Regions from separate parts of the Streptomyces griseus subsp. griseus genome, predicted to be linked through region 2. Evidence: riboswitches for the same ligand, from Rfam matches in the RefSeq annotation. Region 2 holds a riboswitch; the other holds the start of a gene.

Region 1 (11,352 bases), 2.5 Mb from region 2:
TGATCGAGGATGAGCGGGCGCTGCGGGAGGATCCGGTGACGGTGAACCGCTTGCGCCGGCTGCGGGCTCAGCGGCGGGACCGCCGCTGAGCCTTCCCGGGGGCGCCGCGCCCGGACCCCCGCTCCTCCATCGCCGGAGGGGCTGAGACCGGGTGCCCTCTGCGGCCGTGCGTGACCGGCCGAGGCCCGCAGTTCCAGCCCCTCCGGCGCTTGAGGAGCGGGGTGCGGGGCGGAGCCCCGGGTGGGCCAGGTCCCGTGCTCGGCCGCACCCGGCTACGCTCGACCCATGGGCAGCCACTCCGCACAGCCGCCGATCCCGACCCCGACCACCCCGGCCGGCCGCGAGGGCCTGGACGCCATCCTCGCCCGGCCCGAGCGCGCGGTCATCGCCCTCGACTTCGACGGCACGCTCGCCGACATCGTCCCGGACCCCGAGCGCGCCCGCGCCCACCCCGGCGCCGTCGAGGCGCTCGCCGCACTCGCGCCGAAGGTCGCCTCCATCGCCGTGATCACCGGCCGCCCCGCAGACGTCGCCGTCCGGTACGGCGGCTTCGCGGGCGTCCCCGGCCTCGACCACCTCGTGGTCCTCGGCCACTACGGCGCGGAGCGCTGGGACGCTGCCACCGGCACCGTGAACGCCCCCGCCCCGCACCCCGGCGTCGCCGCCGCGCGGGCCGAACTCCCCGGCGTACTGCACGAGTTCGACTCCTGGCACGGCACCTGGATCGAGGAGAAGGGGCAGGCCGTCGCCGTTCACACCCGCCGCGCCGAGGACCCGCAGGCGGCCTTCGAGACCCTGCGCGGCCCCCTCGGCGAACTGGCCGCGCTCCACGGGCTGATCCTGGAACCGGGCCGCCAGGTCCTGGAGTTGCGCCCGCCGGGCATGGACAAGGGCGTCGCCCTGGCCACCCACGTCGCCGAGGTCGACGCCGAGTCCGTCCTGTACGCGGGCGACGACCTCGGGGACCTCGCCGCCTTCGCCGCGGTGGAGAAGCTGCGCGGCGACGGCCCGGACGGCATCCCCGGCCTGCTGGTGTGCAGCGGCAGCGCCGAGGTGCCCGAACTGGCCGAACGAGCCGATCTGCTGGTGCCCGGCCCGGCCGCCGTGGTGGACTTCCTCGCGGCCCTGGCCGATCAGCTGTAGGCGCTCCTCACTCCTGCCGCAGCGCCTCCAGCTGGTCCAGGAACCACTGCTGCGGCGGGAGCGCAGTCGCCGCCTCCGCCAGCCGCTTCGTGCGCCCGGTCCGCTCCTCGGCGCTCATCGACAGGGCCTCGTGCAGCGCCTCCGCCGTGCCCACCACGTCGTACGGGTTCACCACGATCGCGTCCTCGCCCAGCTCCTCGTACGCCCCGGCCTCCCGTGACAGCACCAGCGCGCAGCCGTGGTCGGAGACGACGGGGACCTCCTTGGCGACCAGGTTCATACCGTCCCGGATCGGGTTGACCAGGGCCACATCCGCCAGCCGGTACGCGGCGAGCGAGCGGGCGAAGTCGTCCTTCACGTGGAGGACGACGGGCGTCCAACTCTCCGTGCCGTAGGCCCCGTTGATCTCCGCGGCCAGGGTCTGCACCGCCGCCGTGTAGTCCCGGTAGACCGAGAGGTCCTGGCGGGAGGGGTAGGCGAAGGCGACGTGGACCACGCGCTCGCGCCACTCGGGGTGGGTCTCCAGCAGGGTCCGGTAGGCGTGCAGGCCGCGCACGATGTTCTTGGACAGTTCCGTACGGTCCACCCGCACGATGGTCCTCCGGTCCTCGCCCACCTGCTCCCGCAGCGCCTCCATGCGCTCGTCGACGTCCGCCTCCCGCGACCGCCGCCGCAGGAAGTCCGCGTCCGCCCCCAGCCCGTGCACCCCGATCCTGGTCCGGCCCGTCCCGCCGAGGATCTCCGTACAGCAGCCGATGAACGCGTCCGCCCACCGCCGGGTCAGGAACGCGGCCCGGTCCGCGCCCAGGATGCCGCGCAGCAGCTGCTCACCGATGTCGTCGGGCAGCAGCCGGAAGTAGTCCACCGGCGCCCACGGGGTGTGCGAGAAGTGGCCGATCCTCAGGTCCGGGCGCAGCTCGCGGAGCATCCCGGGGACCAGGGCCAGGTGGTAGTCCTGCACCAGGACCGAGGCCCCCGGCTCCGCCTCCTCGGCCAGCGCCTGGGCGAAGGCCCGGTTGTACGTCTCGTACGCGGCCCACTGACGCCGGAACTCCACGTCGAAGACCGGCTCCACGGGCGTCTGGTACAGCAGGTGGTGGACGAACCACAGCACCGAGTTGGCGATGCCGTTGTACGCGTCGGCGTGGACCTCGGCGTCGATGTCGAGCATCCGTACGCCCGGCTCACCGACTCCGCGCCGTACCGCCTCGCGGTCGCCGTCGCCGAGGGCCGCGCAGACCCAGAGCTTGTCGTCGACGGCGCTCAGCCCGGAGACGAGCCCGCCGCCGCCGCGCTTGGCGTCGAGAGTCCCGTCCTCGCCGAGCGTGTACGTGATCGGGCCGCGGTTGGACGCGACGAGGACCTGGGTGGTGGAGGAGGGTGCGTGCTCGGTGACCATGTAGCGGAACCTAGCCCGTAAGGGAAGCCGCCAAACGCCTCAGAGCCTCACGCCCGCGCGCACCTCAGGGCCGCCGGCGCCCCGCACGCCTCACGCCGCCCACCGCTCCGCGTACTCCGCGATCTCCCGCATCGGCGGCCGCTCCTCCGTGTCCACCGCATGCGTGCGCGGCACGAACCCCTCCGCGCCCCGCTCGAACTGCGTCAGCGCCGGGCGCACCAGATGCCCCCGGGAGAGCCGCAGCTGCGCCGTGCGGTAGATCGCCGCCGCCATCCGGCCCAGCGCCTGCCCGTCCTGGTGGCGGTGGCGCCGCACCCCGACATCCACCTGGCCCAGCGTGTCCAGCCCCACGGTGTGCAGCGCGTCCACGAGCAGCCCCAGCTCCACTCCGTAACCGACCGGGAACGGCAGCCGCTCCAGCAGCGAGCGCCGCACCGCGTACTCCCCGCCCAGCGGCTGCACGAAACCCGCCAGCTGCGGCCAGTGCAGATTGAGCAGGGGACGTGCCACCAGTTCGGTGACGCGGCCTCCCTGACCTGCGCTGTCGCCGAGAGGACGGTCGTACATCGCCTTGACGAACTGCACGGTGGGATCGGTGAGCAGCGGCCCGACCGTCCCCGAGACGAAGTCCGCCGAGAAGTCCCTCAGGTCCGCGTCGACGAAGCAGACGATCTCACCGCTGGTCACCAGGAGCGACCGCCAGAGCACCTCGCCCTTGCCGGGCAGCGCCGGGATCCGGGGCAGGATCGCGTCCCGGTGCACCACCCGGGCGCCCGCCGCCCGCGCGACGGCCGCGGTGGCGTCGGTGGAACCGGAGTCGATCACCACCAGCTCGTCGACCAGCCGGACCCTCTCCATCAGCTCCCGCCGGATGGTCCCCACGATCGCGCCGACCGTGGCCTCCTCGTTCAGCGCGGGCAGCACCACGCTCACCGACGTACGGTGCGGGTCGGCGGCCCGGGCGTCGGTGAGCCGGTTCAGCGGGCGGTCGGCGGACGACCAGGAACGCCTGGTCAGCCAGCGTTCCACCTCTTCGAGCACGGTCGGCACTCCTTGCGTGTGAGCGGTATGTGATCCATCTCGCCGTTCGGACGACTATCTCAACAGTCCGGTCCTTCGGTTACAGTCTTGAACAACGCGGATGACCGTCGCATGTCGGGGTCCGTCCGCACACAAACGCCTGGATCGAAGATCCAGTGCCACAGAGCTCATCCAGAGGGACTGAGGGAACGGCCCGTTGAAGTCCCGGCAACCCTCCTACCGACCGCGAGGTCACGGTGGGGAAGGTGCCAATTCCGTCTTGTGGCGAAATGCGCCGCGAGGAAGATGAGGAGAAAGGGCCTCCGCCATCATGGCTGTTCAGACCATTGCAGGTAATGCCACCACCGCTTCCGTGGACCTCGGTCCCGCCGCGGCGCTTTCCTGCCGCGAGTGCGGCGAGCGTTTCGAGCTCGGCCCCCTTTTCGCCTGTGCGTCCTGTTTCGGGCCACTGGAAGTGGCGTACGACCTGCCGACCGGTTCCGCCGAGGAGCTGAAGAAGCGCATCGAGGCCGGCCCGAACAACATCTGGCGCTACGCCCCGCTGCTGCCGGTCCCCGCCGATGTCGCGGAGAAGCCCAATATCAACCCCGGTTTCACCAAGCTGGTCAAGGCCGACAACCTCGCCCGTGAGCTGGGCGTCACCGGCGGGCTGTACGTCAAGGACGACTCCGGCAACCCGACGCACTCCTTCAAGGACCGCGTCGTCGCGATCGCCGTCGAGGCCGCCCGCGCCTTCGGCTTCACCACCCTCTCCTGCTCCTCCACGGGCAACCTGGCCGGTGCCGTCGGCGCCGCCGCCGCCCGCGCCGGACTGCGCTCGTGCGTCTTCATCCCGCACGACCTGGAGCAGGGCAAGGTCGTCATGGCCGCGGTGTACGGCGGTGAGCTGGTCGGCATCGAGGGCAACTACGACGACGTCAACCGCTTCTGCTCCGAGCTCATCGGCGACCCGCTCGGCGAGGGCTGGGGCTTCGTCAACGTCAACCTGCGCCCGTACTACGGCGAGGGCTCCAAGACCCTGGCGTACGAGATCTGCGAGCAGCTCGGCTGGAAGCTGCCGGACCAGATCGTCATCCCGATCGCGTCCGGCTCCCAGCTGACGAAGATCGACAAGGGGTTCCAGGAGCTGATCAAGCTCGGCCTGGTCGAGGACAGGCCGTACAAGATCTTCGGTGCCCAGGCCGAGGGCTGCTCCCCGGTCTCCGCCGCCTTCAAGGCCGGGCACGACGTCGTACGGCCCCAGAAGCCGAACACCATCGCCAAGTCCCTGGCCATCGGCAACCCGGCGGACGGCCCGTACGTCCTCGACATCGCCCGTCGTACAGGCGGCGCGGTGGAGGACGTGAACGACGAGCAGGTCGTCGACGCGATCAAGCTGCTGGCGCGCACCGAGGGCATCTTCGGCGAGACGGCGGGCGGTGTGACGCTCGGCGTGACCAAGAAGCTGATCGAGGCCGGTGTGATCGACCCGGCGCTCACCACCGTCGTCCTGAACACCGGTGACGGGCTCAAGACCCTCGACGCGGTCTCCGCGACCTCGCAGGCCACGGCCACCATCAAGCCGAGCCTGGACGCGTTCCGCGCCGCGGGCCTCGCCTCCGCCTGACGACCCACCGCACCGAGACCGAAGCAAGAAGGGCACCCACCATGAGCGTCAAGGTCCGCATCCCCACCATCCTCCGCACGTACACGGGCGGCCAGGCCGAGGTCACGGCGGAGGGCGCGAAGCTCTCCGAGGTCATCGACTCCCTGGAGAAGGACCACCCGGGCATCGCCGCCCGCGTCCTGGACGACCAGGGCAAGCTGCGCCGCTTCGTGAACGTGTACGTCAACGACGACGACGTGCGCTTCGAGGGCGGCCTCGACGCCGCCACGCCCGACGGCGCCGGCATCTCGATCATCCCGGCCGTGGCCGGCGGCTGCTGATCCGACGACTCTCAGCTGAACAGCAGTTGCCCCCTCCGCGACACAGAGCGGAGGGGGCAATTCTGCATGGTTGAGCGCGGTAGAGTTGGGGAAGGCCCCCTCGCCGCGTGTGCCGCCCGCATATGAGAATGCGCCCGGCCCCGATAAGAAGCAGCCAAAGTACGTGAACCCCTTGAGGCATAAGTGGCCTTTGCCTGGCCCGACTTGCCCGTAAATCTCAGCAATCCCGCATATTCGGGCGTTCGCCCGTGCCCAGAATTCTCGTCCGATTGACCTGTTGCAGAGGGCAGTTGGGCGGATACATTCGGCCGCGGTCGACGCGCTGCGGCGCCGCGCACCCTCTCCTGTCGGAGGGTGAGTTCCGACCCGGGGCCGCGAAGTGCGGTCCCGTGCAAGGGCCAGTTATAGGGGAGTTAGGCATGGCTCAGGGCACCGTCAAGTGGTTCAACGCGGAGAAGGGGTACGGCTTCATCGCGGTCGACGGTGGTGCGGATGTTTTCGTCCACTACAGCGCGATCCAGATGGACGGGTACCGCACCCTCGAAGAGGGTCAGCGAGTTGAATTCGAGATCTCGCAGGGCCAGAAGGGGCCCCAGGCCGACATGGTCAAGCTCGCTGTCGGCTGAGTCCGGCGCGGCCGTCCGGCACCACTACTCACGCACGTAGGGCCCGACCCCGGATCAGGGGATCGGGCCCTACGCGCGTGCCGGGACCGGATGGCGGGCCCTGGCCTGAGGCGCTTGCACTCTCGGGGGTCGAGTGCTAATCATTGGCATTAGCACTCTCCAGGTGAGAGTGACAGAAACTTGGACCGGGCCGGTGAGGCCCGCAGGCGCGGTGGGGCAAGGAACCACCACGCACGCAGGCCGTCCGTCGCGGGCGCCTCTCGGTCCGGAGAATCCACCCCTGTCCGGGAGGACCACTTCACATGGCCAAGATCATCGCGTTCGACGAGGAGGCACGGCGCGGTCTCGAGCGCGGGATGAACCAGCTCGCCGACGCCGTCAAGGTCACCCTCGGCCCCAAGGGCCGTAACGTCGTCCTCGAGAAGAAGTGGGGCGCGCCCACGATCACCAACGATGGTGTTTCCATCGCCAAGGAGATCGAGCTCGAGGACCCGTACGAGAAGATCGGTGCGGAGCTGGTCAAGGAGGTCGCCAAGAAGACGGACGACGTCGCCGGCGACGGTACGACCACCGCCACCGTTCTCGCCCAGGCTCTCGTCCGCGAGGGTCTGCGCAACGTCGCCGCAGGCGCCAACCCGATGGCCCTCAAGCGGGGCATCGAGAAGGCCGTCGAGGCCGTCTCCGCCGCTCTGCTGGAGCAGGCCAAGGACGTGGAGACCAAGGAGCAGATCGCTTCGACCGCCTCCATCTCCGCCGCCGACACCGAGATCGGTGCCAAGATCGCCGAGGCGATGGACAAGGTCGGCAAGGAAGGCGTCATCACCGTCGAGGAGTCCCAGACCTTCGGTCTGGAGCTTGAGCTCACCGAGGGTATGCGCTTCGACAAGGGCTACATCTCGGCCTACTTCGCGACCGACATGGAGCGTATGGAGGCGTCCCTCGACGACCCGTACATCCTGATCGTCAACTCGAAGATCGCCAGCGTCAAGGACCTGATCCCGCTGCTGGAGAAGGTCATGCAGTCGGGCAAGCCGCTGCTGATCATCGCCGAGGACGTCGAGGGCGAGGCGCTCTCCACCCTGGTCGTCAACAAGATCAAGGGCACGTTCAAGTCCGTCGCCGTCAAGGCCCCGGGCTTCGGCGACCGCCGCAAGGCCATGCTCGCGGACATCGCCATCCTCACCGGTGGCACCGTGATCTCCGAGGAGGTCGGTCTCAAGCTGGAGAACGCCGGCCTGGACCTGCTCGGCCGTGCCCGCAAGGTCGTCATCACCAAGGACGAGACCACGATCGTCGACGGTGCCGGTGACAGCGAGCAGGTGCAGGGTCGCGTCAAGCAGATCCGCGCCGAGATCGAGAACTCCGACTCGGACTACGACCGCGAGAAGCTCCAGGAGCGCCTCGCGAAGCTGGCCGGCGGCGTGGCCGTCATCAAGGCCGGCGCCGCCACCGAGGTGGAGCTCAAGGAGCGCAAGCACCGCATCGAGGACGCGGTGCGCAACGCCAAGGCCGCCGTCGAGGAGGGCATCGTCGCCGGTGGTGGCGTGGCTCTGCTCCAGGCCTCGGCCGTCTTCGACAAGCTGGACCTCACGGGTGACGAGGCGACCGGCGCCAACGCCGTGAAGCTCGCGCTGGAGGCCCCGCTCAAGCAGATCGCCGTCAACGGTGGTCTCGAGGGTGGCGTCGTCGTCGAGAAGGTCCGCAACCTGCCGATCGGTCACGGCCTCAACGCCGCGTCCGGCGAGTACGTGGACATGATCGCCGAGGGCATCATCGACCCGGCGAAGGTCACGCGCTCCGCTCTGCAGAACGCCGCCTCCATCGCCGCGCTCTTCCTCACCACCGAGGCCGTCATCGCCGACAAGCCCGAGAAGGCCGGCGCGGCCGCTCCGGGTGGCATGCCGGGCGGTGACATGGACTTCTGATCGGGTCCCCACGACCGGTCGAAGCTCCACGCACGTCCCACAGGGGCGGTACCTCCTTCACGGGGGGTGCCGCCCCTGTGGCGTGTCCGGGTTCCTTGGGACACTGCGGGGACGGGACGCCGCGTTCGGATGCGGGTCCCGCGGATGCGGGACGCGGCACATGGATGCGGGTCCCGCGGATACGGGGGCGGAACGGTATGCGTGTGCGTGCTGCGGGGAGAGCGGGTGGAGGGCGGCTCAAGGGGGGCGCGCTCGTCGTGGGCGGGGCGGTGCTGTTCCTGCTGGGACTGTTCGGCGTGGTGACCGGCACCGGCCTCGCCGGGCTCGTCGGGATGCGGGTGGAGACCTTCGGCCTGATCGACTGCGCCGACAAGCAGGTCAAGGGGGGAACCGTCTGGCACTGCTACGGCGAGAGCGAGGCCCAGCAGCGCGCCAACGCGGCCGAGCGCAAACGGGTCGCCGATGCGACCCTGCGCGTCCATGTGGACGGGATGCCCGCCCCGGCGCGGATCGGGCGCACCCGGATCAGCTTCGCGGACCACGACGGCCGGAACGACCCCGAGACGATCACCGCGACCCAACTGACCGAGGGCGGGCGGTGGTTCGCCCACTCGTCGACGATCGTCGGCTACGGGATGGTCCCGCTGCTGCTGGGCGCGGGGACGGCGGCCTGGGGCGGTTACCGGCTGCGCGAAGCGGGGCGACGGGGCGCGGAGGGGTCCTGAAGGACGCCCAGAACCTCTGACGGAGCCGAACGAGCGGTCGGGCATGGCCGAATGGCTACTTGCAGGCCCCCGTGCCGTACGACAACACACGTTCGGTCGGTTTCGGTGGTGTCGGTGGCGCGCCGGTCTCCGGTGGGGTAAAGCGGCTGCGGGCGCCACCGGGTGCGCGGCGCCGGTGGTTCCTCCGCTCCGCCGTGGACGGCCCGATCTCCCAGCAGCTCACCGCCAGGGCGGACGCCTCCGTGCAGAAATTGGTCCAGTCCACTTGCCCGCGCCGGCCCTCCGGTGTGCGACTGCACATGCCGACCGGTCGGTGCCCGGCGGCGCGGCCGGTGCCACCGCCTCCCACCCCCGCCGCTCGCGCTATCCGGCCAACTTCGCGTAGTGAGTCGGAATCACGCGTACCGGTCGGGCAGCGGGACATGATGGCCCTGGTGTTCACCTGGTGAACACCAGTCGCATGAATAACTCCAGTTACGCGTTTGCCATATGGGCATAACGGTCGTCAACCGCACAGAGAGGAAGGTGTCATGAAGCAGCAGAAGAAGGCCTACGTGAAGCCGTCGCTGTTCAAGCAGGGCGACTTCTCGAAGAAGACCGCCGGTTACTTCTACGGCTCGTACAAGGAGTACTGGGTCCGGCGCATCATCTGAACCGCCGACCGGTTCCCTCTGCACGGTGTGAGAACTTCCGAAAGGTGAAGATGCCCGGCCTGCTGCGTGACTACTTCGTCGTCCTGCCGGACAGCGTGGCGGGCCACGCGGTGGCCGGGCAGCTTCCCGCACCGGACGCGACCGGGGCGGCCCGAGGGATGGACGGCGACGTCCTGACCGTCGCCCACCCCTCGGGCCGCCCCTGGGTCGTCGCCCGCCCCCTGGCCCGCAAGGTCAGCCACCTCCGCCGGGGCGACGACGCCCTCGTGCTTATCGGCCCGGACCGCGTCCCCGAGGCCGTGCTCGCCGGCCTCCTGGAGGGCGCCCGCGACCGGACCGGCCTGGAGCGCCGACTCGCCCGGCTCCCCGGCCTGCACCATGTGGTCGCCCGGCTCTCCGACGAGACCTGGATCCGCGGTACGGCCTCCGGGCTGCGCCGGATCTACCACGCCCGGCACGCCGAGGCCGGGACCCTCGCCTGCGACCGCCCGGCCGTCCTCGCCCGCCTGACCGGCGCGCCCCTGGACGACGGCGCACTCGCCCTCCGCCTGCTGGACTTCTTGCCGCACCCCCTGAGCCGGCGCGTGCTGTGGCGGGGTGTGCACGAGACCGGGGCCGGGTACGGACTGGCCCTGCCCGTCGCAGCACCGGGCACGGCAGCCGCCCCCGGCCCTCGCGAGTACCGCTGGTGGGAGCCCCCGCCGCCGGAACTCCCCCTGGCGGAAGGGGCCCGAGGGCTCGGGGACGCCGTCGCCGCCTCCGTACGGGCCCATGTCGGCGGCCTGGACCGGATCAGCTGCGAGCTCTCCGGCGGCCTGGACTCGACGACCCTCACCTTCGCCGCCCGCGCGACCGCCCCGGCGGAGCTGTCCCTCCTGACCGTGGCGGCCCGGGACCGCTACAGCGAGGACGAGACCTGGGCACGGAGGGCGGTGGAGGCGGCCGGAACGCGGGGCGTGGGGGACGGTGGACACCCGGGCCCAGCCACCCCCACCCTGGCCCACCACATCATCCCCGCCGACCAGGCCCCGTACTTCTACGCCGACCTGGCCGCCACCTCCGCCGAGCTCAACGACGAACCGCTCCCGGTGGCCCCCGGCCGGGCCCGCGCGCAACTGCTCCTCGGCCGCGCCCACGCCACCGGCTCCCGCTACCACCTCACCGGCTACGGCGGCGACGAACTCTTCCTCGGCCTGCCCCACGCCTACCAGGACCTCTTCCGCGGCAACCCCCTCACCGCCTGGAACCACCTCAGCGGCCTGCGCCACCAGCTCGGCTGGCCCCTCCTCCCCACCCTGAAGGCCCTGCTGAACCGCTCCACGTTCCCCCGCTGGCTCGCGGGCGCGGTCACCACCGGACCGCAGCCGGTCACCCGGACCCCGCTGCTCTCCTGGGGCGTACGGCAGTCCCTGCGCCCGTGGTTCACGGACCACGCGAACGCCCTGATCACCGCGGAGTTCCGGGCGGCCGCCGAGCAGGCCGAGCCGATCGACCCGTGGCGGGGGCGGCATGTGGACATCGACGCGGTACGGATGGGGGCGCGGCACTTCCAGGCGATGGAGGACATCGGCATGACGATCGGGCTGCCGGTCGCCGCGCCCTTCTACGACGACCGGGTCCTGGAAGCGACCCTCGCCGTACGCCTGGAGGAGCGGATCAGCCCCTGGCGCTACAAGCCCCTGCTGGTCGAGGCGATGCGCGGGGTGGTGCCGGATGCGCTGCTGGCCCGTACGACGAAGGACCACATGTCCTCCGACGAACACCAGGGCCTGCGCGAACACGCTCCGGAACTGACCGACTTGTGGACCGGCTCCCGCCTCGCCGAACACGGCCTGGTGGACGCCCGCCACCTCCTCCGACTGGCGGCCGAACCCTTCTCACCCGTCCTGGTGGAGCACTCCATCAGCTCCACGG
Region 2 (11,352 bases):
TGACTTGACGGTACGTTCCCAAAAATCCGGCATGCCACACATGGCGCACATCTGCGCCTAGACGCGCGAAAGGCGCTTCAGGAGCAAGACGGACGCGACGGGCCTGGCACCGGCCTTGGCCACCCCGTCCGCCACTTCGCGGTCGGTGGAGACCACCACCACGGGCCGTCCCGGTGGTTCCGCGCGGGCCAGTTGACGGATCAGCTCGTCCGCGGTGATCCCCGCCTTGCTGAACAGCACCCGCACCCCGCGCGGCGGCGCGAGGAGCACCGGGGCGGCCAGTTCGGCTCCGTCGAAGACACAGGTCATCTCGGCGCCGGTCTGCGCGGCGAGCACCGAGAGGCCGCCCAGCAGCCGCAACCGCTGCTTCTCCAGCGGCATCTGGGGATAGCCGGTCTTGGTGACGTTGTAGCCGTCCACGATGAGATGCGCCTGCGGCAGCGCGAGGAGCTGGTCCAGCAGCGCCGGGTCCGTCTCGGAAAGCGCCCTGGCGGCAATGTCCTTCGGCGACATCCGGCCCGGCTCCACCGCGTCCACGCTGTCGGCCGGGCGGGCTGTCACCGGGGGCAGGGCCAGCTCGCGCCGCAGCCCCGAGGCCGCGTCCAGCACGGTGTCCAGGAGCAGCCGCAGCCTCATGTCCTCCACCGACCGCCCCTCGCGGGAGGCCCGGCGGCCCGCCTCGACGGCCGCCTCCGCCTCGCCGAGCCGGTGCTTGAGCCGGCGCGACTCGCTCTCGGCGGCGGAGAGCTGGGCGGCGGCCTCGGCCCGCTGGGTGTCGGCCTCGGCGGCGCCGCGGCGGAGAGCGGCCTCGCCGCGCTTCACCTCGCTCAGCGCGGAGCGCAGTTTGCGATGGAGCGACTCGGACTCCTTGCGGGCCGCGTCCAGCTCGGCGCGGAGCCGCTCGGTCTCGCTGCGGGTGTGGGCGCGGGCCCGCTCCAGCTCCTCGCGCAGCTGGACCAGTTCGCGCCGGGTCTCCTCGCCCACCCGCTCCGCGTCGGCCCGCTGGACCTCCTCGCCGGCCGCCTCGACCAGCTTGACCCAGCCCACCGGGCGCAGCACATAGGCGGCGGCGGCCACATCGAGGGGGTCGGCGGCCGCGGGCGGCGAACCGGCCTCCAGCGCGCCGGCCAGCTCCGGCTGGGCCTGGCTCAGCCGCTCACCGATGCGCTGCCGGAAGAGCGGTTCGCTCTCCAGGGCGGCGGCCATCGCGTTCCCGGCGAACTTGGCCCGGCGGGTCGGGGTGAACCGGGCATACTGCCGCAACTGGGCGGGCAGTTCGGCGACGGTCAGCCCGCCGAAGGCGTCCGAGACCAGGGCGATGACCCGCCGCCGTACGCCTTCGGGCAGCGGACGGTCGAGCGCCTCGGCACCGCCGTCGGCCGCATCGGCCGGTTCGGCGTCGCTGGTCGGCTGATCCACCGTCCGTCACCCCATAGATATGTCTGTCGGCGCGCTCCCTCAGGAGGCGGCACCCGGCCTGTCCACCAGTTCGATCTGGTCCACCGCGTTGCACCAACGACAGCGGACCGACTCGATGGTCTCACTGACCACCTCCCGCTCCTCGACACTGGACTCACCGGCCAGGTCGAGGTGCACGTACTCCACGACCTTGGAGGACCGCGTCACATCGAAGCGCGTGAGATTGCCGCACAGGGTGCAGCGCCAGCGGGTCCCGTCGGTCGGCAGGGGAACCGTCGTCATCGTTGCGTCCTCTTTCGTCGTCTCCGAGAGCGCGCGCCGGGCGCGCCGCCGCGTCGCTTCCTGTCCTACGTCAAGGATCTCGCGGTGCGCCGTCGAACTGCGGAAGTCCTGGCGTAACCCTACGGCCTCGCGTATAGGCATCGGCACGGCGAGGCGCCCCGTCCCCTTCTCCCCCGGTACGTCATGCTCTGTACATGATCGACGTGCGGCGGATCGACTGGCGGGCCACGGCCCGGAGGGTCCAGGGCGGCGCGGCGGGCGGGGCGCCGGTGACGTACGGGCTGATCGCCCTGTGCTGCGCGATCTTCGTGATCAGCCCGCTCGCCGGGTTCGGCGGTGCCGCCTACGGCAGCCAGGACGCGCTGCTCGCCGCACAGGCCGGGTACTTCGAGCGGTGGGGGGTGATCCCGGCCGAGCTGTGGGAGGGCTCGCCGCGCGCCCTGGCCACCCCGTTCACCGCGCTGTTCGTGCACGGCAGCTGGCTGCACCTGCTGGGCAACCTGCTCTTCCTCTACGTGTTCGGGGCGATGGTCGAGGAACGCCTGGGCCGCGTGCGGTTCGCCCTCTTCTACGTGGGGTGCGGCTACCTGGCGCTGGTCTGCTACGCGGCGGTGCACGCGGACTCGGAGCAGACGCTGGTCGGGGCGTCGGGTGCGATCTCGGCGGTACTCGGCGCGTTCCTGTACCTGTTCCCGAAGGCCCGGGTGACCAGCCTGTTCCCGTTCCTCTTCTTCCTGCCGCTGCGGTTTCCCGCCTGGATCGTGCTGGTCTTCTGGTTCGGGCTCCAGTGGGCGGCGGCCCAGGCTGCGGACGCGGGGCCGGGGGTGGCCTATCTGGCGCACGTGGCGGGGTTCGCGGCCGGGTTCCTGTACGCCTGGGGACGCTGTCGGGGACGGACTAGAGTGAAGGTTCCAGCCACGGCCACCGAGGGAGACAGCCAGCCGTGATCACCGCGATCGTGCTCATCAAGACCAGCGTGGACCGGATTCCGGAGATCGCCGAGGCCATCGCCGCGCTGGACAGTGTCAGCGAGGTCTTCTCCGTCACCGGCACCTACGACCTGATCGCCATGGTCCGGGTGGCCCGCCACGACGACCTCGCCGATGTCATCCCCGGCCGGATCAGCAAGATCCCGGGCGTCGAGGGCACCGACACCCATGTGGCGTTCCGTACGTACTCCCAGCACGACCTGGAAGCGGCGTTCGCCATCGGCCTGGACGCCTAGGACCCTACGCACGTCGGCCGGGGACGGGCAGCGCGCCCGTCCCCGGCCGAGGTGTTTCAGGCCGTACGCGCGGCCTCGCCCCGGTCCGGGACGCAACGGCCGTCCTCGGTGCGGTACTTCCACCGGGCACCCTCGCTGACCAGCTCGGAGACCGCGCGCAGGAACCGCTCGATGTGCTCGTCCGGCGTACCGGCGCCGAAGCTGACCCGGATGGCGTTGAGGGACCGCTCGCCCGGCTCGGCCTCGGGGGCACCGCACTCGCCCGGGTCCTGCGGGTCGCTGCCGAGGAGGGTGCGGACCAGCGGGTGGGCGCAGAAGAGGCCGTCGCGGACGCCGATGCCGTACTCCGCCGAGAGGGCGGCGGCGAAGTGCGAGCTGTTCCAGCCGCGCACCACGAAGGAGATGACGCCGACCCGGGGCGCGTCGTCGCCGAAGAGCGAGAGCACCTGGACCTCGGGTACCTCGGCGAGCCCTTCGCGTACCCGGGTCACCAGCTCCTGCTCCCGGGCGACCAGCGAGTCGAAGCCCGCCTCGGTGAGGGCCTTGCAGGCGGAGGCGATGGAGTAGACCCCGATGACGTTGGGCGAACCGGCCTCGTGGCGGGCGGCCGTGGTGTGCCAGTCGACGTCCACGCCGCCGTCGGCGCGCCGGGCGACCTTGCGGGAGGCGCCGCCGCCGGCGAGGTACGGCTCGGCCGCCTGGAGCCAGTCGGCGCGGCCGGCGAGGACCCCGGAGCCGAAGGGCGCGTAGAGCTTGTGGCCGGAGAACGCGACCCAGTCGACATCCAGTCCGGCGATGTCCACGGCGTGGTGCGGGGCGAGCTGGGCGGCGTCGAGGACGATCCGGGCACCGTGCGCGTGGGCGGCGGCGGCCAGCTCCTTCACCGGCCACAGCTCACCGGTCACGTTGGAGGCACCGGTGACGCAGACCAGGGCGGGGCCGTACGGGTCGCGGTCGGCGAGCGCGCGCTCCAGGAACTCCACCGCCTGGCCCGGCGTGCGGGGCGCGTTGAGGTAGGTGACCTGGGCGTCGCGCCAGGGCAGCAGGGAGGCGTGGTGCTCGGTCTCGTAGACGAAGACCTGGCAGTTCGCGGGGATCGCGGCGGCCAGCAGGTTGAGGGAGTCGGTGGTGGAGCGGGTGAAGACGACCTGGTCGTCGGCGCGGCAGCCGAGGAACTCCGCGACCGTGCGGCGGCTGTTCTCGAAGAGGTCGGTGGAGAGCTGCGAGAGGTAGCCGGCCCCGCGGTGGACGCTGCCGTAGTACGGGGCGTACGCGGCGACGTCGTCCCAGACCCGCTGGAGGGCCGGGGCGCTGGCGGCGTAGTCGAGTGCGGCGTAGGTGACTTCACCGCCGGTGACGAGCGGAACAGTGACATCCTGCCCCAGAACGGGCAGCGGGGCACAGACCGACGGGTCGATGGCAGCGGTGGAGACAGACATGGCGAACTCCCGTAAGAGGCAGGCGAAATCCGGCGCCGGCGGGTACGCGGCAGCGCAGGAGAGGGAAGAAAGAAGGGTCTGCGGAAGAAGGGCGTTCAGCCCAGGACATGAAGAGCCCTGGGACGAGCCCTAACGCATTCGCTTGCTCACAAGAGGCTCCCTAGGGACCAGGACCCCGGGGGCTGGCGTCCACTGGACGCCGAGGGGCCCGCGCTTGCCGCAGACCTCGCTGCCTACGGCCTGGTCTTCACCCGGGGCACCCCGCCACGGACGGAGGGTTGCCGGACAGCGGGCCGGGGCCGTAGTCGCTGTCACTCATGACCTGCGCAGCATCTTGCCATATGTATGCACACGCGCAAGGGCGCGGTCCGGCATCCGGACCGCGCCCTTGGCCGATTTCAGGCGTTGCTGGCCGCCACCCACCGCTCCAGCGCCCGCTTGGCGGCCCCGGAGTCGATGGCCTCGGCCGCCACCGCGATCTTCGCCGCGATCTGCTCGGTCAGCGTGCCGGGCCCCGGGTCGAGGGCGACCAGCGCCGCCGCCGAGTTGAGCACCACCGCCTCCCGTACCGCCCCGCCCTCGCCGTCCAGCAGGCGGCGGGCCACATCGGCGTTGTACGAGGCGTCGGCGCCGCGCAGCGCCTCGACGGGGACCAGCGGGAGGCCGACGTCGCGCGGGTCGAAGGGCTCCTCGCGGACCGTGCCGTCGCGGACCACCCAGACCCGCGAGGTGGCGGTGGTGGTCAGCTCGTCGAGGCCGTCGTCGCCGCGGAAGACGAGAGCCGAGTTGCCCCGCTCCGCCAGCACGCCCGCGACGATGGGCGCCATCCGGGCGTCGGCCACCCCGATGGCCTGGGAGCGCACCTGGGCCGGGTTGGTGAGGGGGCCCAGGATGTTGAACGTGGTCTGCGCACCGAGCTCCCGGCGGGCCTTGGCCGCGTACCGCAGGGCGGGGTGGAACTTGACGGCGAAGCAGAAGGTGATGCCCGCCGCCTCGGCGACCTCCACCACCCGCTGCGGGGTCAGCTCCAGGTTGACGCCGAGCTTCTCCAGTACGTCGGAGGAGCCGCTGGCGGACGAGGCGGCCCGGTTGCCGTGCTTGACGACCTTCGCGCCGGTCCCGGCGATGACGATCGCGGACATGGTGGAGATGTTGACCGTCTTGGCGAGGTCGCCGCCGGTGCCGACGATGTCGACCGTGCGGCCGGGCACCTGGATGGTGTTGGCGTGCGCGTACATCGCGCGCACCAGACCGGTGACCTCCTCGACGGTCTCGCCCTTGGCCCGCAGCGCGACCGCGAAGCCGGCGATCTGCGCGTCGGTGGCCTCGCCGCTCATGATGCGGTCCATCGCCCAGGCCGTCTCCTCGGAGGAGAGGTTCTCGCCGCGCAGCAGGGGGTTCAGCAGGCCGGGCCAGGAACGGTCCGCCACGCTGTCGCCGCCGCTCGGGGTCACAACGTTCATGGTCCGCTCCAGGGGGTCCACAGCCGGTAAAGAGTCCGGCACCACCCTATCCAGCCGCCGGGACCGCGAAGAGCCCCGTCCATCGAATGGACGGGGCTCTCACGGTGGCGATCAGGTCAGGTGATCAGTGGTGGCCGTGGCCCTCGGTGATCTCCTTGTACTCCTCCGCGGTGGGCTTGGCGATCTGGTTGTTCTCGCCGTAGTAGCCCTTGCTGAGCTTGGCGCGCAGCTTCTGGGCCGGGGAGATCTTGCGCTTGACACCGTTCTCGTCGACCTCGGGGCCGAGCTCGACGGGCTTGTACTGCTCGTGTGCCGTGAGCGTGTGCAGCTGCCCCGGCGAGAGCGGCTCGTGGACCTCGACGAACTCACCGTGCGGCAGGCGCTTGATGATGCCGGTCTCACGACCGTGCAGCACCTTGTCCCGGTCGCGGCGCTGGAGGCCCAGGCAGATCCGCTTCGTGACGATGAACGCGATGACCGGTCCGGCGAAGAAGAAGATCCGGACGAACCACGAGATGGCGTTCAGCGACAGATGGAAGTGCGTGGCCCACAGGTCGTTGCCACCGCCGACGAGGCCGATGAAGTACGCCGTGATCCAGGCGACGCCGAGCGCCGTACGCGTCGGGGCGTTGCGCGGGCGGTCCAGGATGTGGTGCTCGCGCTTGTCCCCGGTGATCCAGGACTCCAGGAACGGGTACACCGCGGGCAGCGAGAGCACCAGTCCGAAGAGGACCAGCGGGATGAACACGCCCAGGTTGAGCGTGTGGCCCCAGTAGCTGATCTCCCAGCCCGGCATGACACGGACCAGACCCTCGGCGAAGCCCATGTACCAGTCGGGCTGGGCGCCGGTGGACACCTGGTCCGGGCGGTACGGGCCGAGCGCCCAGATCGGGTTGATCGTGGCGATCGCCGAGATGATGGCGATGACACCGAAGACCAGGAAGAAGAAGCCTCCGGCCTTCGCCATGTAGACCGGCAGCAGCGGCATGCCGACGACGTTCTTGTTCGTCTTGCCGGGACCCGCGAACTGCGTGTGCTTGTGGTAGAAGACCAGGATCAGGTGGGCCACCAGCAGCCCGAGCATGATGCCCGGCAGCAGCAGGATGTGGATCGAGTAGAACCGGGCCACGAAGTCGTGGCCGGGGAACTCGCCGCCGAACAGGAACATCGAGATGTACGTACCGACGATCGGCACGGACAGGATCGCGCCCTGGGTGAAGCGGACACCCGTACCGGAGAGCAGGTCGTCCGGGAGGGAGTAGCCGGTGAAGCCGGTGAACATGCCCAGCACGAACAGCAGGAAGCCGAAGAGCCAGTTGACCTCGCGCGGCTTGCGGAAGGCGCCCGTGAAGAAGACGCGCATCATGTGCACGAACATGGCGGCCAGGAAGATCAGCGCGGCCCAGTGGTGGATCTGCCGGACGAGCAGACCGCCGCGGACCTCGAAGCTGATCTTCAGCGTGGAGGCGTACGCCTCCGACATGCGGATGCCCTGCATGGGCTCGTACGGGCCGTGGTAGACGACCTCGTTCATGCTCGGCTGGAAGAACAGCGTCAGATACACACCCGTGAGGATGATGATGATGAAGCTGTAGAGCGCGACCTCACCGAGCATGAAGGACCAGTGGTCCGGGAAGATCTTGCGCATGTTGGCCTTGGCCAGGCCGTAGATGCCCAGCCGGCCGTCCGCCCAGTCGGCGACCCGCTCGCCCGCGGGTGCCTTGCGCTGTCCCGCCTGGTCGGCGGGCGGGTTGGTTGTCGCAGTACTCATCCGCGCTCCCAGAAGGAAGGGCCGACGGGCTCGTCGAAGTCACCGAGCGCCTCGAGGTTGCCCTCGCTGTTCACACCGATCCGCAGCTGCGGAAGCGGGTGGCCGGCCGGACCGAAGATGACGCGGGCGCCGTCGGAGAGGTCGAAGGTGGACTGGTGGCACGGGCAGAGCACGTGGTGTGTCTGCTGCTCGTACAGGCTGATCGGGCAGCCGACGTGGGTGCAGATCTTGGAGAAGGCGACGATGCCCTCGTGGGCCCAGTCGCGCTGGCGCTTGTCCTTGATGTCGTCCGGCTCGATGCGGACGATCATCAGGGCGGCCTTGGCGATCTGCGACTGGAAGTCGTGCGCGTCCTCCTCCAGGCCCTCGGGCATGGCGAAGGTCAGCGAGCCCACGGCGACGTGCTCGGGGCGCAGCGGCTGCATCGTGTTCATGTTGACGAGCAGCTTGCCCTTGGCCCACATCGTGGTCCGGAGCTTCTTCTCCGGGAGCGGACCGAGGTCGCGCAGCAGCACCACACCGGAGAGCGGCACCAGGGCCAGCGCGCCGAACATGGTGGTGCGGATCAGCTTGCGACGGCCGATCGCGGACTCCTCGGCACCGGCCTTGAAGTCGGCGAGGACCTGCGCCTTGACCTCGGCCGGCGCCTCGATCGGGTGCCGTTCGGCCGGAACCTCGACGTCGGACATCAGGGTGCGCGCCCAGTGGACGGCGCCCGCTCCGATGAAGAAGAGCGCGAAGCCGAGCGTCAGCCCCAGGGAGAAGTTGAGCGCGCTCACATGGCCGAAGGGCCAGATGTAGACGATCCTGTCCACCGGGAAGATGACGTAGGAGGCGATGAAGCCCACCGTCGACAGCATCGAGAGGACGAACAGGAACGCGACGGTCCGCTCGGAGCGGTTCGCTGCGCGTTCGTCGAGGTCCTGGATGCGCGGCTTGTGGGCCGGCAGCCCCGGGTCCGCGAACGGGTCGTCCGTACGCTCCACCGCGCCGTGCGCGGTCTCCTGCACTACGGGCAGGTTGTCTTCTGGAATCTGTTGGCTACTCATGACTTCTTGGCCTTAGCGGTGTGGGCCGCGACCCAGACGGCGGTTGCGACGAGGGCGCCGAGCCCGAAGATCCAGGCGAAGAGGCCTTCGCTGACCGGGCCCAGACCGCCGAGGGAGAGGCCACCGGGGCTCGCCGTCTCGTCACCGTTCACGGACTTGATGTACGCGATGATGTCCTTCTTCTCCTGCTCCGGCATCGTCGTGTCCGGGAAGGAGGGCATGCTCTGCGGGCCGGTCTGCATGGCCTCGTAGATGTGCTTCGGGCTCACGCCTTCGAGGCTGGGGGCGTACTTGCCCTTGGTGAGGGCGCCGCCCTGACCGGTGAAGTTGTGGCACTGGGCGCAGTTGTTGCGGAACAGTTCGCCACCCTTGGCGACGTCCGCACCGGCCGGGTCGACCTGCTTGTCGGTCGGCGTGATGGGACCGGCGCCGAGCGACGCGACGTACGCCGCGAGCTGGTCGATCTCCGCCTGGCTGTAGATGACCTTCTTCTTCGGTACCTGGGCGCCCGGCTGCTGCGCGGGCATACGGCCCGTACCGACCTGGAAGTCGACGGCGGCGGAGCCCACGCCCACGAGGGACGGCCCGTCGGTGGTGCCCTGACCGCCGGTTCCGTGGCAGCTGGCGCAGCCTACGGTGTAGAGCTTCTTGCCCTCGTCGATGGCGAGGGACTGGGCGGTTTCATCGGCCTGCGCCTTGCCCGCAGGCGCGAACGCGGCGTACAGCCCCCCGGTGGCCGCCAGCGCGAGGAGTAGTACGACGACCGCCGCCAGCGGATGGCGTCGTCGTGCGGAGAGCTTTTTCACGGATTACCCCGGTGTCAGGATCTTCTGCGTCGATGGTGGGCGGGTGCGAGCCCCGGTTACTTGATCATGTAGATCGTTGCGAACAGACCGATCCACACCACGTCCACGAAGTGCCAGTAGTAGGACACGACGATGGCCGCGGTGGCCTGGTCATGGGTGAACCTCTTGGCCGCGTACGTCCTGCCGAGGACCAGCAGGAAGGCGATGAGACCGCCTGTCACGTGCAGACCGTGGAAGCCGGTGGTCAGGTAGAACACCGAGCCGTACGGGTCGGACGAGAGGGAGAGCCCCGCGTCCTTGACCAGCTCGGTGTACTCCAGGACCTGGCCGCCGATGAAGATCGAACCCATCACGAACGTCACGATGAACCAGGTACGGAGCTTCTTCACGTCGCCCCGCTCGGCGGCGAAGACGCCGAGCTGGCAGGTGAGCGAGGAAAGCACCAGGATCGTGGTGTTCGTGGCCGAGAACGGGAAGTTCAGATGCCCGGCCATCTCCTTCCAGTAATCGGGTCCCATCACCGATCGAAGGGTGAAGTACATCGCGAAGAGGGCCGCGAAGAACATCAGCTCGGACGCCAACCAGATGATGGTTCCGACGCTGGTGAGGTTCGGCCGATTGACCGACGGGTGCGCGTGCCCGGTTTCTACTGTCGTTGCTGTCGCCACGACCGACATTATGTCGGTCGCTTATCCCGCCCTCACTCCGGGGGGTGCCGTTCGGTGTGTCAGTCCCGTGTGTCCTGCCCGAACGGCCCATCGAATCGGTGCCCTTACCGGTGCTGACGGCCGGTCGACCGGAGTACGATCCGCGCATCGGTTCATGCCCCGAGAGCCCCGAAGACACAGATGTCACGGAGGAACAATGCAGGCGACCGCCACGGTCCTGGTCTACAGCGACGACGCCAACATCCGCGAGCAGGTGAAGCTGGCAGCCGGTCGCAGGCCTGCCGCCGACGTTCCACCGGTGAAGTTCCTGGAGTGCGCGACGCTTCCGGCCGTGCTGTCCGCGCTGGACGGCGGCGGCGTCGACGTCTGCGTCCTGGACGGCGAGACGGCTCCCATCGGCGGCATGGGCGTCTGCCGCCAGATCAAGGACGAGATCTTCCACTGCCCCCCGGTCCTCCTGCTGATCGGCCGCCCGCAGGACGCCTGGCTGGCCACCTGGAGCCGGGCGGAGGCCGCTGTGACGCTGCCGGTGGACCCGGTGGAGTTCGCCGACGCACTGGCGGCCCTGCTGCGCGCCCGGCTGGCCGTGGAGGCCTGAGAGGGCCCTGTGAGCCCGTGAGGAGCGCCCCGCACTGCGGGGCGCTCCTGCTGTGTCCGGTCAGACATGCGGCCGCAGGCGGGCGGCCTGGAGCGTCTGCGGGCTGTCCGGGACGCCTTCGTTGAGGGCGCTGCCCTTCTGCCACTTCGCCCAGGAGAGGTTCCAGTCGCCGAACCCGTTGTCGAACGGGGTCATGGTCTCCCCCTCACTGCCGACGACCTTGACGATGTCGCCCTGGCGCACGGTGTCGAAGAACCACTCGGCGTTGCCGGTGGACATCCCGGTGCAGCCGTGGCTGACGTTGGCGCTGCCCTGGGAGCCGACGGACCAGGGCGCGGCGTGGACGTACTCACCGCTCCAGGTCACCCGGGTGGCCCAGTAGACGGGCAGGTCGTACGACTCCGACGAGCCGGCCGCGATGCCGATGCTCTCCCCGCGCATCCGGACGAACTGCTCCTTGGCGAGGACCACCTTGATCCCGTTACGGGTGGAGAAGCCCGGCTTGCCGGTGGTGACCGGAATGGTGTTGATCACTTCTCCGTTGCGCAGGATCGTCATGGTGTGCGTGGAGGCGTCGGTGAGTGCCTCCACCCGGTCGCCCGTGGTGATCTTCAGGGGCTTGGCCTCGGCAC

The links. Region 2 has a riboswitch for S-adenosylmethionine ahead of D6270_RS07810 (aminotransferase class V-fold PLP-dependent enzyme). Riboswitches for the same ligand answer to the same signal wherever they lie in the genome.
Region 1: it holds a riboswitch for S-adenosylmethionine, as region 2 does, so the genes downstream of both, thrC (threonine synthase) here and D6270_RS07810 (aminotransferase class V-fold PLP-dependent enzyme) in region 2, are expected to answer to the same signal.

Annotation. Positions count from the first base shown of each region.
Region 1 covers NZ_CP032543.1:4,200,213-4,211,564, forward strand. The annotation lists gene D6270_RS18895 (DUF3263 domain-containing protein) at 1-89, shown strand, start outside; gene otsB (trehalose-phosphatase) at 286-1,143, shown strand; gene D6270_RS18905 (alpha,alpha-trehalose-phosphate synthase (UDP-forming)) at 1,151-2,542, opposite strand; gene D6270_RS18910 (glucosyl-3-phosphoglycerate synthase) at 2,633-3,583, opposite strand; SAM riboswitch class I at 3,748-3,875, shown strand; gene thrC (threonine synthase) at 3,894-5,189, shown strand; gene D6270_RS18920 (MoaD/ThiS family protein) at 5,231-5,509, shown strand; gene D6270_RS18925 (cold-shock protein) at 5,929-6,135, shown strand; gene groL (chaperonin GroEL) at 6,438-8,060, shown strand; gene D6270_RS18935 (hypothetical protein) at 8,258-8,785, shown strand; gene D6270_RS18940 (keywimysin-related RiPP) at 9,316-9,438, shown strand; gene D6270_RS18945 (asparagine synthase-related protein) at 9,489-11,352, shown strand, end outside.
Region 2 covers NZ_CP032543.1:1,681,813-1,693,164, forward strand. The annotation lists gene D6270_RS07790 (NYN domain-containing protein) at 58-1,419, opposite strand; gene D6270_RS07795 (hypothetical protein) at 1,459-1,701, opposite strand; gene D6270_RS07800 (rhomboid family intramembrane serine protease) at 1,896-2,648, shown strand; gene D6270_RS07805 (Lrp/AsnC family transcriptional regulator) at 2,645-2,926, shown strand; gene D6270_RS07810 (aminotransferase class V-fold PLP-dependent enzyme) at 2,983-4,365, opposite strand; SAM riboswitch class IV at 4,571-4,688, opposite strand; gene trpD (anthranilate phosphoribosyltransferase) at 4,764-5,828, opposite strand; gene D6270_RS07820 (cytochrome bc1 complex cytochrome b subunit) at 5,953-7,599, opposite strand; gene D6270_RS07825 (cytochrome bc1 complex Rieske iron-sulfur subunit) at 7,596-8,648, opposite strand; gene D6270_RS07830 (cytochrome bc1 complex diheme cytochrome c subunit) at 8,645-9,454, opposite strand; gene D6270_RS07835 (aa3-type cytochrome oxidase subunit III) at 9,511-10,131, opposite strand; gene D6270_RS07840 (DNA-binding transcriptional response regulator) at 10,319-10,720, shown strand; gene D6270_RS07845 (L,D-transpeptidase) at 10,781-11,352, opposite strand, start outside.